Regions from separate parts of the Alcaligenes ammonioxydans genome, predicted to be linked through region 2. Evidence: predicted binding sites of a transcription regulator. Region 2 holds the regulator's gene; each other region holds the start of a gene.
What was found. The regulator NrdR, encoded in region 2, represses ribonucleotide reductase genes. The targets are predictions, from matches to a motif close to CACNANATNTNGTG.
Positions count from the first base shown of each region.

Region 1: a site for NrdR is predicted at 2,722-2,735, ahead of FE795_RS01265 (ribonucleoside triphosphate reductase). Genes of this name have one in related genera too.
Region 3: a site for NrdR is predicted at 3,103-3,116, ahead of nrdA (class 1a ribonucleoside-diphosphate reductase subunit alpha). Genes of this name have one in related genera too.

Region 1 covers NZ_CP049362.1:280,399-285,028, reverse strand. Annotated here, with positions in the region: gene FE795_RS01285 (anthranilate synthase component II) at 1-168, shown strand, start outside; gene trpD (anthranilate phosphoribosyltransferase) at 173-1,207, shown strand; gene trpC (indole-3-glycerol phosphate synthase TrpC) at 1,204-2,004, shown strand; gene FE795_RS01270 (HIT family protein) at 2,001-2,459, shown strand; gene FE795_RS01265 (ribonucleoside triphosphate reductase) at 2,780-4,630, shown strand, end outside.
Region 2 covers NZ_CP049362.1:3,108,680-3,113,309, forward strand. Annotated here, with positions in the region: gene FE795_RS14225 (hypothetical protein) at 120-782, opposite strand; tRNA gene FE795_RS14230 (tRNA-Ser) at 1,472-1,562, opposite strand; gene ribD (bifunctional diaminohydroxyphosphoribosylaminopyrimidine deaminase/5-amino-6-(5-phosphoribosylamino)uracil reductase RibD) at 1,821-2,969, opposite strand; gene nrdR (transcriptional regulator NrdR) at 2,975-3,436, opposite strand; gene glyA (serine hydroxymethyltransferase) at 3,473-4,630, opposite strand, start outside.
Region 3 covers NZ_CP049362.1:787,705-792,334, forward strand. Annotated here, with positions in the region: gene FE795_RS03610 (fimbria/pilus outer membrane usher protein) at 16-1,152, shown strand; gene recQ (DNA helicase RecQ) at 1,162-2,988, shown strand; gene nrdA (class 1a ribonucleoside-diphosphate reductase subunit alpha) at 3,187-4,630, shown strand, end outside.

The DNA.
Region 1 (4,630 bases), 950 kb from region 2:
GAGCGCGACAGCCTGCCCGACTGCCTGGAAGTGACCGCCCAAACCGAAGATGGCGAGATTATGGGCGTACGCCACCGCGACCTGCCCGTCTATGGCGTGCAGTTTCACCCCGAATCGGTGCTCAGCGAACATGGCCACGCCTTACTGAAGAACTTTCTGGACCTCTAATATCATGAACACCATCACTCCTACCGAAGCACTGGTGCGCTGTATCGAACACCGGGAAATCTTCCACGATGAAATGCTGCATCTGATGCGCATGCTGATGCGTGGCGAAATGTCACCGCAGATCGCAGCCGCCTTGTTGATGGGCCTGCGTGTCAAAAAAGAGAGCGTCGGTGAGATTTCCGCCGCTGCCCAGGTCATGCGCGAATTTGCGACCCCTGTGATTACCCCTAACCCCGACGAATTGCTGGATATGTGCGGTACAGGCGGGGACGGCTCCAATACCTTCAATATTTCCACCGCTGCCATGTTTGTAGCCGCCTCCGTCGGAGTCAAAGTGGCCAAACACGGCAACCGCAGCGCATCGTCCTCCTCAGGCAGCGCAGACGTGCTGGAAGCCTTGGGCGTGCGCCTGACCTTTTCACCCGAGCAAGTGGCGCAAAGTATTGCCGATACCAATATCGGCTTCATGTTCGCCCCCGCTCACCACGGCGCCATGAAAAATGTCGCTGCCGTGCGTAAGGAGCTGGGGGTACGTACCATTTTCAATATTCTGGGTCCTCTGACCAACCCGGCCGGTGCCACCAACCAGTTGATGGGCGTGTTCCACCCCGACCTGGTAGGCATTCAGGTTCGCGTGATGCAACGCCTGGGGGCCAAACACGTGCTGATCGTGCACGGCAAGGACGGCATGGATGAAGCCTCCCTGGGAGCGGCCACCCTGGTGGGCGAGCTCAAGGACGGGCAAGTGCGCGAGTATGAGATTCACCCCGAAGACTTCGGAATGGCGATGACCTCCAACCGCAGCATTCGCGTCTCCAGCAAAGAAGAATCCGCCGTAATGATTATGGAAGCCCTCAATAACCAAGAGGGCACCGCTCGTGATATTGTTGGCCTCAATGCTGGTCTGGCCATCTATGCTGCCAACCACGCCGACTCCATTGAACAAGGCCTGCGCATGGCTTTTGAGGCCATTGCCAGCGGTGCCGCCCGCGAAAAACTCGAACAATTCCGCGCTTATACAAGGAAGTTAAACCCATGAACGACATTCTGGCCAAGATCCTCGACACCAAAAGAGCTGAAGTCGTTACCGCCCGCCAGTTGCGCAGCGAGTCCGACCTGCTGCGCGAGGCGAAGAACCGGAACGACCTGCGCGGCTTTGCCAGCGCCATTGAAGACAAGATTGCCCAAGGCAAGCCAGCCATTATTGCGGAAGTCAAAAAAGCCTCCCCCTCCAAGGGTGTGATCCGTGCCGATTTCAACCCCACCGAAATCGCCGCCAGCTATGCCGCCCATGGTGCGGCCTGCCTGTCCGTCCTGACGGATATCCAGTATTTCCAAGGCTCTTACGATCACCTGCGCCAGGCGCGTGCCGTGTGTGCGCTACCCGTACTGCGTAAAGATTTCATTATTGACCCCTACCAGATCATTCACGCCCGAGCCATGGGCGCAGACTGCATCTTGCTGATCGTCGCAGCCCTGGAGCAAAATCAGTTGATGGAATTTGAAGCCATGGCGCACGAGCTGGGTATGGATGTTCTGGTTGAAGTACATGACCGCGCCGAACTGGATATTGCTCTGCAAATGAAAACCAGCCTGCTGGGTATCAACAACCGCAACCTGCGTACCTTCGAGACCGACCTCCAGAACACGCTGGACCTGCTGCCCTTCATCCCCAGCGAAAAGCGCGTTGTCACCGAAAGCGGCATCCACACCCTTGAGGATGTCGCCCTGATGCGCGATAACCAGGTCCAGGCTTTCCTGGTGGGTGAGGCGTTCATGCGTGAACCTGATCCAGGCGTAGCCTTGCAGAACCTGTTCTTTGGTCAGCCTGCATGAGCACCCCCGCTTGCCCCCTGTGCGCCTTGACGCCCGATCAACTGCTCTGGTCGGGCGCAGGGCTGCAGGTACTGGCCGTCACAGACAGCCCCTTTCCCGGCTATACACGGGTGATCTGGCAAGAGCATGTGGCTGAAATGACAGACCTGTCTGAAGCACAGCGGCAGCACCTCATGGCGGCGGTCTATGTGGTGGAGCAAATCCAGCGTGAACAGCTGGGAGTCGCCAAAATCAATCTGGCTCAATTCGGGAATCAGGTTCCGCATCTGCATTGGCACCTCATTCCTCGCTGGAAGGACGATCCGTTCTTTCCGGATTCTGCCTGGTCACCCGCCCCCCCTCGCACGGAAGAACAGAAACAAGGCTGGGCTTCCCATGAGGCACGCCTGCTTGAGCAAGTCAGCGAGTATCAGCAGGCACTGCGTACTGCGCTGCAAGCCCGGTTCGACCACTAAACACGCTACTGCGCGACTCCACCGGCAGGAGCCAAGCCGCTCTTGCGCTACCTGCACGCAGACAGTGTGCTTGCGTAGCAGAGCATAGCCCCTCTTTACGCCTGGCAACACGACCCTCTCGCCTTCAACAATCCCCACCTAAGAAGGATAAGGGTAAGGTGTGCCCAAAGACTTCGTTCCGCCACCCCTTGACCTTGTCGCTCCAAGCACAAAATTAACCTAGATCAAGCCTGGACAACAATCACCTAGCCCCACCAAAAACCACCATATATAGTGTCGCGAATCGTAAAAATCACTATATATAGGTTTTGGTGAACAATATGGCTACCCAGGAAACCGCGTCGCGTCCCGTTGCTCAGCTGGACATCATCCGCTCCATTACCGAGTATCTGGACCGCCAGGACTGGCGCGTACAAGCCAATGCCAACCAGGGCTATTCGCTGGGCGGGTTGATTCTGAACAGCTCCGGCAAAATGATTGCCAACTACTGGCTCAGTCATGTCTACCCCGAAGCGATCGGCCAGGCACACCGTCAGGCCGACCTGCATATCCACGATCTGGACATGCTTTCTGGCTACTGCGCCGGCTGGTCCTTGCGCACCTTCCTGAATGAAGGACTCAATGGCGTGCCCGGCAAAATCGAATCCGGCCCTCCCCGTCATCTCAGTAGTGCTGTCGGCCAGGTCGTCAATTTTCTAGGCACCTTGCAGAATGAATGGGCCGGCGCCCAGGCTTTCAGCTCCTTTGATACCTATATGGCCCCCTTCATCCGCAAGGACGGCTTGAACTACAAGCACGTGCGCCAATGCATGCAAGAGCTGATCTACAACCTGAATGTGCCCTCGCGCTGGGGCACACAAACGCCCTTTACCAATCTGACCTTTGATTGGGTGTGTCCCGACGACCTACGCGAACAGGTGCCACAAATCGGCGGTGAAGAAATGCCGTTTTGCTACGGAGACCTGCAAGCCGAAATGGACATGATCAACCAGGCGTACATCGAAGTCATGAGCGAGGGCGACGCCCGTGGACGGGCTTTCACCTTCCCCATCCCCACTTACAACATCACCCGGGACTTTGACTGGTACAGCCCGAATGCCGAACGCCTGTTTGCCATGACGGCCAAGTACGGTCTGCCCTACTTCCAGAACTTCATTAACTCCGAGCTGGAGCCGAACATGATCCGCTCCATGTGCTGCCGCCTGCAGCTGGATCTGCGCGAGCTGCTCAAGCGCGGCAATGGCTTATTCGGTTCTGCCGAGCAAACCGGCTCACTGGGTGTCGTGACCTTGAACTGCGCCCGCCTGGGTTATCTGTATCAAGGCGATGAAGCCGGCCTGTTTGCTCGTCTGGATGAACTGCTGGAAATGGGCCGCGACAGCCTGGAAATCAAGCGCACCGTTATTCAGCACCACATGGACCAAGGACTGTTCCCCTACACGCGCCGTTATCTGGGCACCTTGCGCAATCACTTCTCCACGCTGGGAGTCAATGGCGTTAACGAGATGATCCGCAACTTCACCCAGGATCAGGAGAGCCTGTGTACCGTCTGGGGGCACCAGTTCGCGGTGCGTCTGCTCGACCATATTCGACAGCGCATGGTGGAGTTTCAAGAACGTACCGGACATCTGTACAACCTGGAGGCCACCCCTGCGGAAGGCACCACCTATCGCTTTGCCAAAGAAGACCGCGCCCGCTGGCCCGATATTTTGCAGGCCGGCACCACGCACATGCCCTACTACACCAACTCCTCACAATTACCCGTCGGCTTTACCGAAGATCCCTTCGAAGCCCTGGAGCGCCAGGATGAGCTGCAAGGCAAATACACGGGGGGAACAGTGTTGCACCTGTACATGAGCGAGGCTCTGTCCAGCACCGATGCCTGCCGCAATCTGGTGCAGCGAGCCCTGAGCCGCTTTTCCCTGCCCTACATCACCGTCACGCCCACCTTCTCCATCTGCCCCAAACACGGCTATCTGTCGGGGAAACACGAATTCTGCCCGCACTGCGACAAGGAACTACTGGTCAACAAAATCGCACAGACTCGCAACGAAGCGTCCATTCCGACGTGCCCGAACCCGCAAACCCCTCCAACCGGACAGGGGCAGAAACCGAAGCCGCAACAGACACAAAGGCAGGAGCAGGACAAAGAACCAGCAACGCGAAAAGTA
Region 2 (4,630 bases):
GCCTTGCCTGGCCCTGTTAACGATAAGGTACACAGGGCTGAGCGATTCACGTCATGAACCAAGCCCTCGAAACCATTCGGCTTCGAGGGCCAGAGTCACAGCTTATAGTCGCAATGACCTTAGCAGCCAGGCGTGCTCAAGCCGTGGCCTATCGTTACCGCAGTCACTTTGACGTCTTTAAATGCTTGATGCGCCTCAGCATCAAAGCGCCGGTCACAATTAAAGCGTGTGTCCATGACAAAATCCTCTCCCGCCGCTTTAGTCATATGGTCTTGCCAGAGGCTGGCCGCATCCAGCGCATCACCGTCTACCAGAACCACCTCCAGCATCACTTCCATAAACCCCGCCGCCCGGGGCCCTTCCCACAAAGCATAGACCGAGGGATCAGCGGCATTGCCGCAGAGAGACAGGCAATCGGCAAGATAGCTCAGGCCTCCGCCCGAAGACTCTTCAAAGGCTCCCGGCGTTAATGTCTGCCCTGCCGGCGGCGCATAATCGCCGATAAATGTGCCCAAATTGGCCTGGCATTGGCCGCCCAGTTCCATACTCAATGAAGCCACTGCACCATTGTTGATGGTGGCTGTGATGTCGCACCCTTGCACGCGGAAAACATGTGAGTCTCCATAAGACTGGCGCGGTATCCCGGCAATCGATTCAAAGTACCGCTGATTCGTACCCAGCATTTCCCCATTGAACACTTCCTTCACCGTTGCGGCCTGTGCCCCGGTTGCCAGCATACCGATGACGCTAGAGATGGCAAGAGCTTTAAAATAATGCGACATAAGTAGAGTCCTTAATTGGGCTGAACCCCAATTCTTAAAAACCAAGATCAGTGTTAGAAATGAAACGTACCAGTCAACAATCCGAAAGCAGGATAAGCGATAAACATGAAGAGAGCTCTGAATAGTCTATAGACTTTTAATTTTAAAAATTCAAAAAAACCATACAGATAGACGGCTAAATAATGCTCATCGCACAGATCAAGCGGTACCGGATACGGCGTATCCGCAAAGACGACACTATACCGTTGTTTGGGCTCTTTTATAAATCCAAAAATGTGAAAACCCATCAACAAAACACATTGAATGGAAAACAAAAATAATCACAAAGCAGCAGCAAAAAAAATTAATAATATTTCTACATAATTAACGTCAAAACCCCGTGACTTGAACGTGGTCTGATCGCTTTGCTGCAAGGCCTCGCAATCCCACCACGCCTGTCGGGCCATAAGCATCAGAAAAAAATCAGAGCAAAACCGTTTGCCTATGTCAGCAAAACAAATGCAAAAAGAGCAGCAGCTTCACCCTTCCGGCTACCTGTTTATCAGCGCATCAGACAGACGGGCACTCCCAACGCCCCGCCCCCCACCCCTTTCAAGCCCGTGAATGCAAGACTAGGTCCCGTTTCAAACCCTACAGACAATAAAAAACCCGCCGAGCGATGCGCTGGGCGGGTTTTCAGATCTAATTCTTGGCGGACAGAGGGGGATTCGAACCCCCGATACGCTATAAACGTATACACGCTTTCCAGGCGTGCGCCTTCAACCACTCGGCCACCTGTCCTAATTATTCTTTGGCCAAGCAATGTGAAGCTGCTAATGCCAAGTCCATAATAATAGCAGCACTTGTCCTTGTAACGCAAGCATTCAATTTTTTCTTGGACGAATTGTTGGCAAGGCCGTACTGGAGAGGTGGCTCACGCTCAAGGCCCAGGCAAAGTGACGCTATTGAGCGAGCGATACAGGCACTTGAGTCTGTCGCCCCGCTTTCATCGGCTTCTTGCTCATACGCCTGAGCACACCGACTTAGGGGGGAAACGGCTTATTCCGAATCGGGAGGATAAGCCCCGCCCACCGCACGCAACAAAGCATCCCAGTGATCACGCTGACGAGCAAGAATACGCAGGTCAGCCCCCAGCAGACGCACGTCGGTGAACTCGAAAGGTTCGACATCCTCCAGGCCCGACAAAGCCGTAATGTCCGCCACACCGCGGCCCTGCCCCAAAATTTTAGGGGCCAGATACATCAGCAGTTGGTCTACCACGCCAGCATCAATCAATGCCCCCGAAAGTCGTGCTCCCGCCTCTGCATGAACTTCATTAATCTGTTGTTCGGCCATCCAATCCAGAATGGCACACACATCCACCTGGCCCTCGTGCAAAGGCATGGGAATAACCTGAGCATTGCGGTCTGCCAACTCAGCCTCACGCTCGGGATCGCGACGATGGCTGAATACCCAACACAAGGTGCCATCCAGCAAGGCAGCCTTGGGGTCAAGGCGCAAATGGGTGTCGAGCACGGCTTTGATAGGCGGCCGGGGAGTGGAAACCGCCCGCACATTCATCAAGGGATTATCCGCGTTCACCGTACCGATGCCGGTCAAGACAACGCAACTGCGAGCGCGCCAGTGGTGACCATCATCACGGGCCTGCGGTCCGGTAATCCATTGAGATCGCCCATCCGGCAAGGCACTGCGACCATCCAGTGAGGCGGCCATCTTCATCCATAACCAGGGGCGTGCGCGTGTCATACGAGCAAAAAATCCGGCGTTGATCGCCAGCGCCTGCTCGACGCACACAGGGCCATCCACAGAGATGCCCGCCTGACGCAAGCGTGAGACGCCGTTGCCTGCCACCAAAGGGTTAGGGTCGTACATGGAAAAGACCACGCGCCCAGCTCCCGCCTTGACCAGCGCATCCGCACAAGGAGGCGTACGCCCATGATGGCTGCAAGGCTCCAGGGTGACATAAAACGTCGCGCCGGCCACGTTCACGCCTCGCTCTGCCGCCTGTCGCAACGCCATCACTTCTGCATGAGGTCCACCAGCCTGCTGTGTGGAGCCTGAAGCCAACAACTGGCCGTCGCGCACAATCAGACAGGCGACTCGGGGATTGGGGGCACTGATATAAAGGGATTGCTCGGCCAGCTTCAGAGCCTGCCGCATCCAGACGACGTCTTCTTGTTCGACCATAAGCCTTAGCCGCGGTCGGGATCGTTCATTTCGTCGATCGCCTCTACAAACTCGCGGATGTCCTTAAAACTCTTGTAGACCGAGGCAAAACGCACATACGCCACCTGATCCAACTGCTTGAGTTCGGCCATGACCAGTTCACCGATAGTCTCCGAGGAGACTTCACGCTCGCCAGTCAGTTGAAGTTTTTCTTCGATGCGCTGCACGGCAGCATCGACTTGCGCCATGGGGATGGAGCGTTTGCGCAACGCAACGCCCATGCTCGCCCGCAAGCGGGCGGGGTCAAAATCCATACGGGTGCCATTGCGCTTGGCCACAACGGGCAAGCTCAGTTCAGCACGCTCGTAAGTTGTGAAGCGCCGTTCACAGGCCGAGCATTTACGACGTCGCCGTATGGCGTCGCCTTCTTCGGTGATTCGGGAATCGATCACCTGGGTATCGGCATGGTGGCAGAACGGACACTTCATTCAGAATCGCGGGCCTTGCGGCCCGCTCCGGCTGGATTACTTGGAGGAGTAGACGGGCAACTTGGCAGTCAGCTCGTGTACACGGCGACGAACATCTGCCAAAACGGCTTCGTCGTGAGGGTTGTCAAGTACATCAGCAATCAGATGTGCCGTCAATTCCGCCTCGGCTTCTTTAAAGCCGCGCGTAGTCATGGCAGGCGTACCCAGACGCACACCGCTGGTGACAAAGGGCTTCTCAGGGTCGTTCGGAATGGCGTTCTTGTTGACGGTGATGTGCGCCTTGCCCAGGGCCTCCTCAGCCACTTTACCGGTAATACCTTTGGGACGCAGGTCCACCAGCATGACGTGGCTTTCGGTACGGCCAGAGACGATGCGCAGACCGCGCTCGACCAGGGTGCGAGCCAGTACGTCGGCGTTTTTCACGACTTGAGCAGCGTAAGTCTTGAACTCGGGGGCCAGCGCTTCCTTGAACGCCACGGCTTTACCCGCAATGACGTGGATCAGGGGGCCGCCTTGAATGCCGGGGAAGATCGCCGAGTTGATGGCTTTCTCGTGCTCAGCCTTCATCATGATCACGCCGCCACGAGGGCCACGCAGCGACTTGTGCGTCGTCGAAGTCACGAAGTCAGCGTGAGGCACGGGGTTGGGGTACACCCCGCCTGCAACCAGACCGGCATAGTGAGCGATGTCCACCATGAGCAGGGCACCGTTCTCATGCGCAATGCGCGCCATGCGTTCAAAATCAATGCGCAGGGAATAAGCCGAAGCACCACCCACGATCAGTTTGGGCTTGTGCTCTTTGGCCAAGCGCTCCAGTTCCTCGTAGTCCAGCTCTTCGTTGGCGTCCAGACCGTAGGACACAAAGTTGTACAGCTTGCCCGAGGCATTCACCGGGGAACCGTGGGTCAGGTGACCGCCTTCGGCCAGGCTCATACCCAGCACAGTGTCACCGGGCTTGAGCACAGCCATGTACACGCCCTGGTTGGCTTGCGAGCCGGAGTTGGGCTGGACGTTGGCGGCCTCGGCGCCAAACAGTTCTTTCAAACGATCAATAGCCAATTGCTCGACCACGTCCACGAACTCACAACCGCCGTAGTAGCGTTTGCCAGGGTAACCTTCCGCGTATTTATTGGTCAGTTGTGTGCCCTGGGCTTGCATCACGGCAGGGCTGGTGTAGTTTTCCGAGGCAATCAG
Region 3 (4,630 bases), 1.5 Mb from region 2:
TTTGTGACATTCATCATGCGTATAAAAGCTTGCCAGCGAGGTTTGGCAGGCGGGCTGGTTGTTGGTCTTGCCATGCTGTTCGCTGTTCCATTGGCCACGGCGCAAGCTCGTGTCGGGCTGGAAAATCTGTCCGCAACCCGTGTGTACGGGGTGGACGATGCGCCGGCGATTCAGGCTCGGGAGCTTCCGCCCGTGGAGCCGTTTTTTGATGCCTCCCTATGGCATCGTCAGGGCGACCAGGATCTGCTCAGTCCTGCCTCGTCCATGGATTTTTCTTTTGCCGACTTCAGCCTGAGCGGCTCCCAGACCGCCAGTCTGGCCCGGTCCATTCAATATAGCCAGCAGTCCTCGCCCATCTGGAGCGCACGCTGGCTAAGCAGTGCGCCGGATCAGGTCTGGCAGTTTGGCGAGCGCAATTGGCGTTATGTGAATGGAGAGGGCCTGCAGCTGACGCTGGGCAATGATACGGTGACGGCTCCGGACTGGGCGCGACCCGTGGAGCTGGGTGGTGTCAATATCAGCCAGCAGTTCGAGCAGGGCCCCGCGGGGCCCTGGCGCTACGCGCTGGCGGTCGGTGCGCTGGATATGAGCGGCAAGCAGGATAATGGCGATCTTGTGTACGGGTCTTCGGCCAGCAGTCTCATGGTCAGTACTGATCTGACCAGCCGAACCAGTCTTGACACCCAAATGGAAAGCGCGCGAGATTTCGGCCTGACAGGTTTGGGGGCGACCTATCGCTCGCCGGATTTTGGGGTGTGGCAGGCTAGTGTCGCCAAGGCCTCCCATTCGGTAGGGCAGGGCTGGCGCTATCAAGCGGCCTATGGTTTGGACGTGCTGGGTGATTTGCACCTGCAATGGCAGGGTGAGCGCTACCAGGATAACTTTCTGGATTTGAGTCGTTATCAAGGCATGAAGGTGGCGGCGGCCAGTAGTCGGCAAATGCTGGGCCTGTCCGTGCCCTTGCGCGGCTGGGGCGAGGTCAAGACCCAGTACGAGGTACAGCAGGTCGTAGCCGGTGGGGAGAATCGCTACCTTGGGGTCACGCAGCAGTTCTGGTACAGTCCCCACCTTAGGGTGGGTTTGCAGGCCCGCCGTCATCTGGAAAGTCGTCAGTCGAACATCGCGCTGCGTTTTTCTATTCCGATTTTTTAAGCAGGCGGCATGGCCCAGTCAGCACTTGAGGTTCTTCAGGAAGTTTTTGGTTATGACAGTTTTCGTGGTTCTCAGCACGAGATTATCGAGACCCTGATCCAGGGCGGTGATGCCCTGGTCCTGATGCCTACCGGTGGCGGCAAGTCCTTGTGCTATCAGATCCCCGCCTTGGTGCGCCCCGGCACTGGCGTGGTTGTCTCTCCACTGATTGCGCTGATGCAGGATCAGGTGGATGCGCTCACTGAACTCGGTGTGAATGCCGCCTATCTGAATTCCACCCAGGATTGGCAGACTGCCCGTGAGGTCGAGCGCGAGTTCCTGACCGGGCAGCTGGATCTATTGTATGTGGCGCCAGAGCGCCTGCTCACCGATCGTTGTTTGGACTTGCTGGCTCGGGGCCAGATTTCCCTGTTTGCCATTGATGAGGCCCACTGCGTGTCCCAGTGGGGGCACGACTTTCGCCCCGAGTACCTGGGACTGGATTTGCTGGCCCAGCGTTGGCCTGGCGTGCCGCGCGTTGCCTTGACCGCGACGGCTACCCAGTTGACACGGGTGGAGATTGCCCAGCGCCTGAAGCTGGAACAGGCACGGCATTTTGTCGCCAGTTTTGATCGCCCCAATATCTGTTATCGCATCATTGAAAAAAACGAGGTGCGCAAACAGCTTTTAAGCTTTATCCAGGAAGAGCACGCAGGAGACGCAGGCATTGTGTACTGTCTGTCGCGCTCACGGGTGGAAGATACGGCGGAATTTCTGTGTAAAAACGGTATCCATGCCTTGCCCTATCATGCCGGGCTGGATGCGCAGCAACGGGCTATCAACCAGGCTCGCTTTCTGCGTGAGGAAGGGGTCGTCATGGTGGCGACCATTGCATTCGGGATGGGTGTCAATAAACCCGATGTGCGCTTCGTGGCCCATATTGATCTGCCCAAATCGGTGGAAGGGTATTACCAGGAAACCGGGCGGGCAGGGCGCGATGGGGAAGCGGCAACCGCCTGGCTGGCGTATGGCCTGCAAGACGTGGTGCAACTGCATCGCATGATCAACCAGTCACAGGGCGATGCAGCCCACCGCCGCCAGCAAGGGCAGGCGCTCGATGCCATGCTCGGTCTGTGCGAAACCATTTCCTGCCGCCGCCAGCGCTTACTGGCTTATTTTGATCAGCACATCGAGCCTTGCGGCAATTGCGACACATGCCTGGAAGCGCCGCAGGCCTGGGACGGCACCGTGGCGGCTCAGAAAATGTTGTCCACGATCTACAGGCTGTGGCGCGAGCGAGGTCAGCGTTTCGGCGCAGGGCATTTGATCGATATTTTGCTGGGCAAGCTGACCGATCGGGTCAAGGAGCACGAGCATGACAAGCTGACGGTCTTCGGGGTGGGCAAAGACCTGACCGATCAGGCCTGGCGAGGCGTGTTGCGTCAGCTGCTGGCCCACAGTCTGGTCACGGTTGATCCGGAAGGTTATGGCACTTTGCTGCTGACCGAAGCCAGCCGCGAGGTGCTCAAGGGGGAACGCACCCTGATGCTGCGGCGCGAAACCGTAACACGGGGACCGGCGGCGCATCGAGTCAAGGGCCAGGCACCTGCCGGTCCGGCGCTGGACCCGGATCAACAAAGGCGTTTCGAGGCTTTGCGTACCTGGCGGGCTGCCATCGCGCGCGAGCATGGGGTGCCGGCTTACGTTATTTTCCACGATGCGACCTTGCGAGAGGTGGCGATCCGCTGCCCAGGCTCAGAAGCTGATCTGGAGCCGATTACAGGCATCGGGGTGCGCAAAAGAGAGGCCTATGGCGAGGCCTTGCTGCGCTGCGTCCAAGAGTTCCAAACGCAGTAAAATTTGTTAATCGCGCAAAGTTTGGTTGCATGTTCCTGCCCCAAAATCTGCCGTGCGATGATAAAACCACTATTCGCTCAATCCGCTATATGTAGTAGAATGGCGGCAATATCACACTATATATGGTGTGCATCACATGACGCTGGCGGCTGCAAAAGCCGCGTCTTGCGTCACTCACCATCGATTTCCGAGACTGAAATGCAATCAACCGAACAGTTAATGGTCACCAAGCGAGATGGCCGTACCGAACCTATTAACCTCGACAAGATTCACCGGGTGGTTGATTGGGCCGCTGAAGGTTTGAACAATGTGTCAGTCTCTCAAGTGGAACTGCGTTCCCATATCCAGTTCTACAATGGTATTCGCACCAGCGATATCCACGAAACCATCATCAAGTCGGCTGCGGATCTGATTTCTGAAGAAACACCCGACTATCAGTACCTGGCTGCGCGCCTGGCGATCTTTCACCTGCGCAAGATCGCTTTTGGCCAGTTCGAGCCACCAAGCCTGTTTGATCACGTCACCCTTCAAACCAAGGAAGGTCGCTACGATCCGCATCTGCTGCAAGATTACACGCGTGCCGAATTCGACGAGCTGGACGCTCATCTGGATCACTGGCGTGACATGAATTTCTCGTACGGTGCCGTCAAGCAACTGGAAGGCAAGTACCTGATCCAGAACCGCGTGACCAAGCGCATCTACGAAAGCCCCCAGTTTCTTTACATGCTGGTGGCCATGTGCCTGTTTGCCCGCTATCCCGCTGAAACCCGCCTGAGCTATATCAAGCGTTTTTACGATGCGGTATCGCAGTTCAAAATTTCCCTGCCCACGCCCATTATGGCGGGGGTGCGCACCCCCACCCGTCAGTTCAGCTCCTGCGTGCTGATCGAGTGTGATGACAGTCTGGACAGCATCAATGCCACGACCAGCGCCATTGTGCGCTACGTTTCCCAGCGTGCCGGCATTGGTATCAACGGCGGCCGCATTCGTGCCGTAGGCAGTGAGATTCGGGGGGGCGAAGCCCAGCACACGGGCTGCCTGCCTTTCTTCAAAATGTTCCAGGCTGCCGTGAAGTCCTGCTCGCAGGGCGGCGTGCGTGGTGGCGCGGCAACCTTGTTCTACCCCATGTGGCACCTGGAAGTGGAAACCCTGCTGGTTCTGAAGAACAACCGGGGTGTGGAAGAAAATCGCATCCGCCATCTGGATTACGGCGTGCAGATCAACCGTCTGCTGTATCAGCGCCTGATCAAGGGCAGCCACATTACGCTGTTCTCGCCTCATGATGTTCCCGGGCTGTATGACGCCTTTTTTGCCGATCAGGACGAGTTCGAGCGTCTGTACGAAAAGTACGAGCAGGACCCCGCCATCCGTAAGCGCAGTTTACCGGCCATCGAGTTGTTCTCTCTGCTGATGCAAGAGCGGGCCAGCACCGGCCGCATCTACATTCAGAACGTAGACCACTGCAATACCCACAGCCCGTTCCAGGCAGATCGCGCACCGGTGCGCCAGTCCAACCTGTGCATGGAAATCGCGCTGCCGACCAAGCCCTTGAACGATCTGAACGATCCCGAGGGTGAGATCGCACTGTGTACCCTGTCTGCGTTTAACCTGGGCGCCCTGGAGTCGCTGGACGAGCTCGATG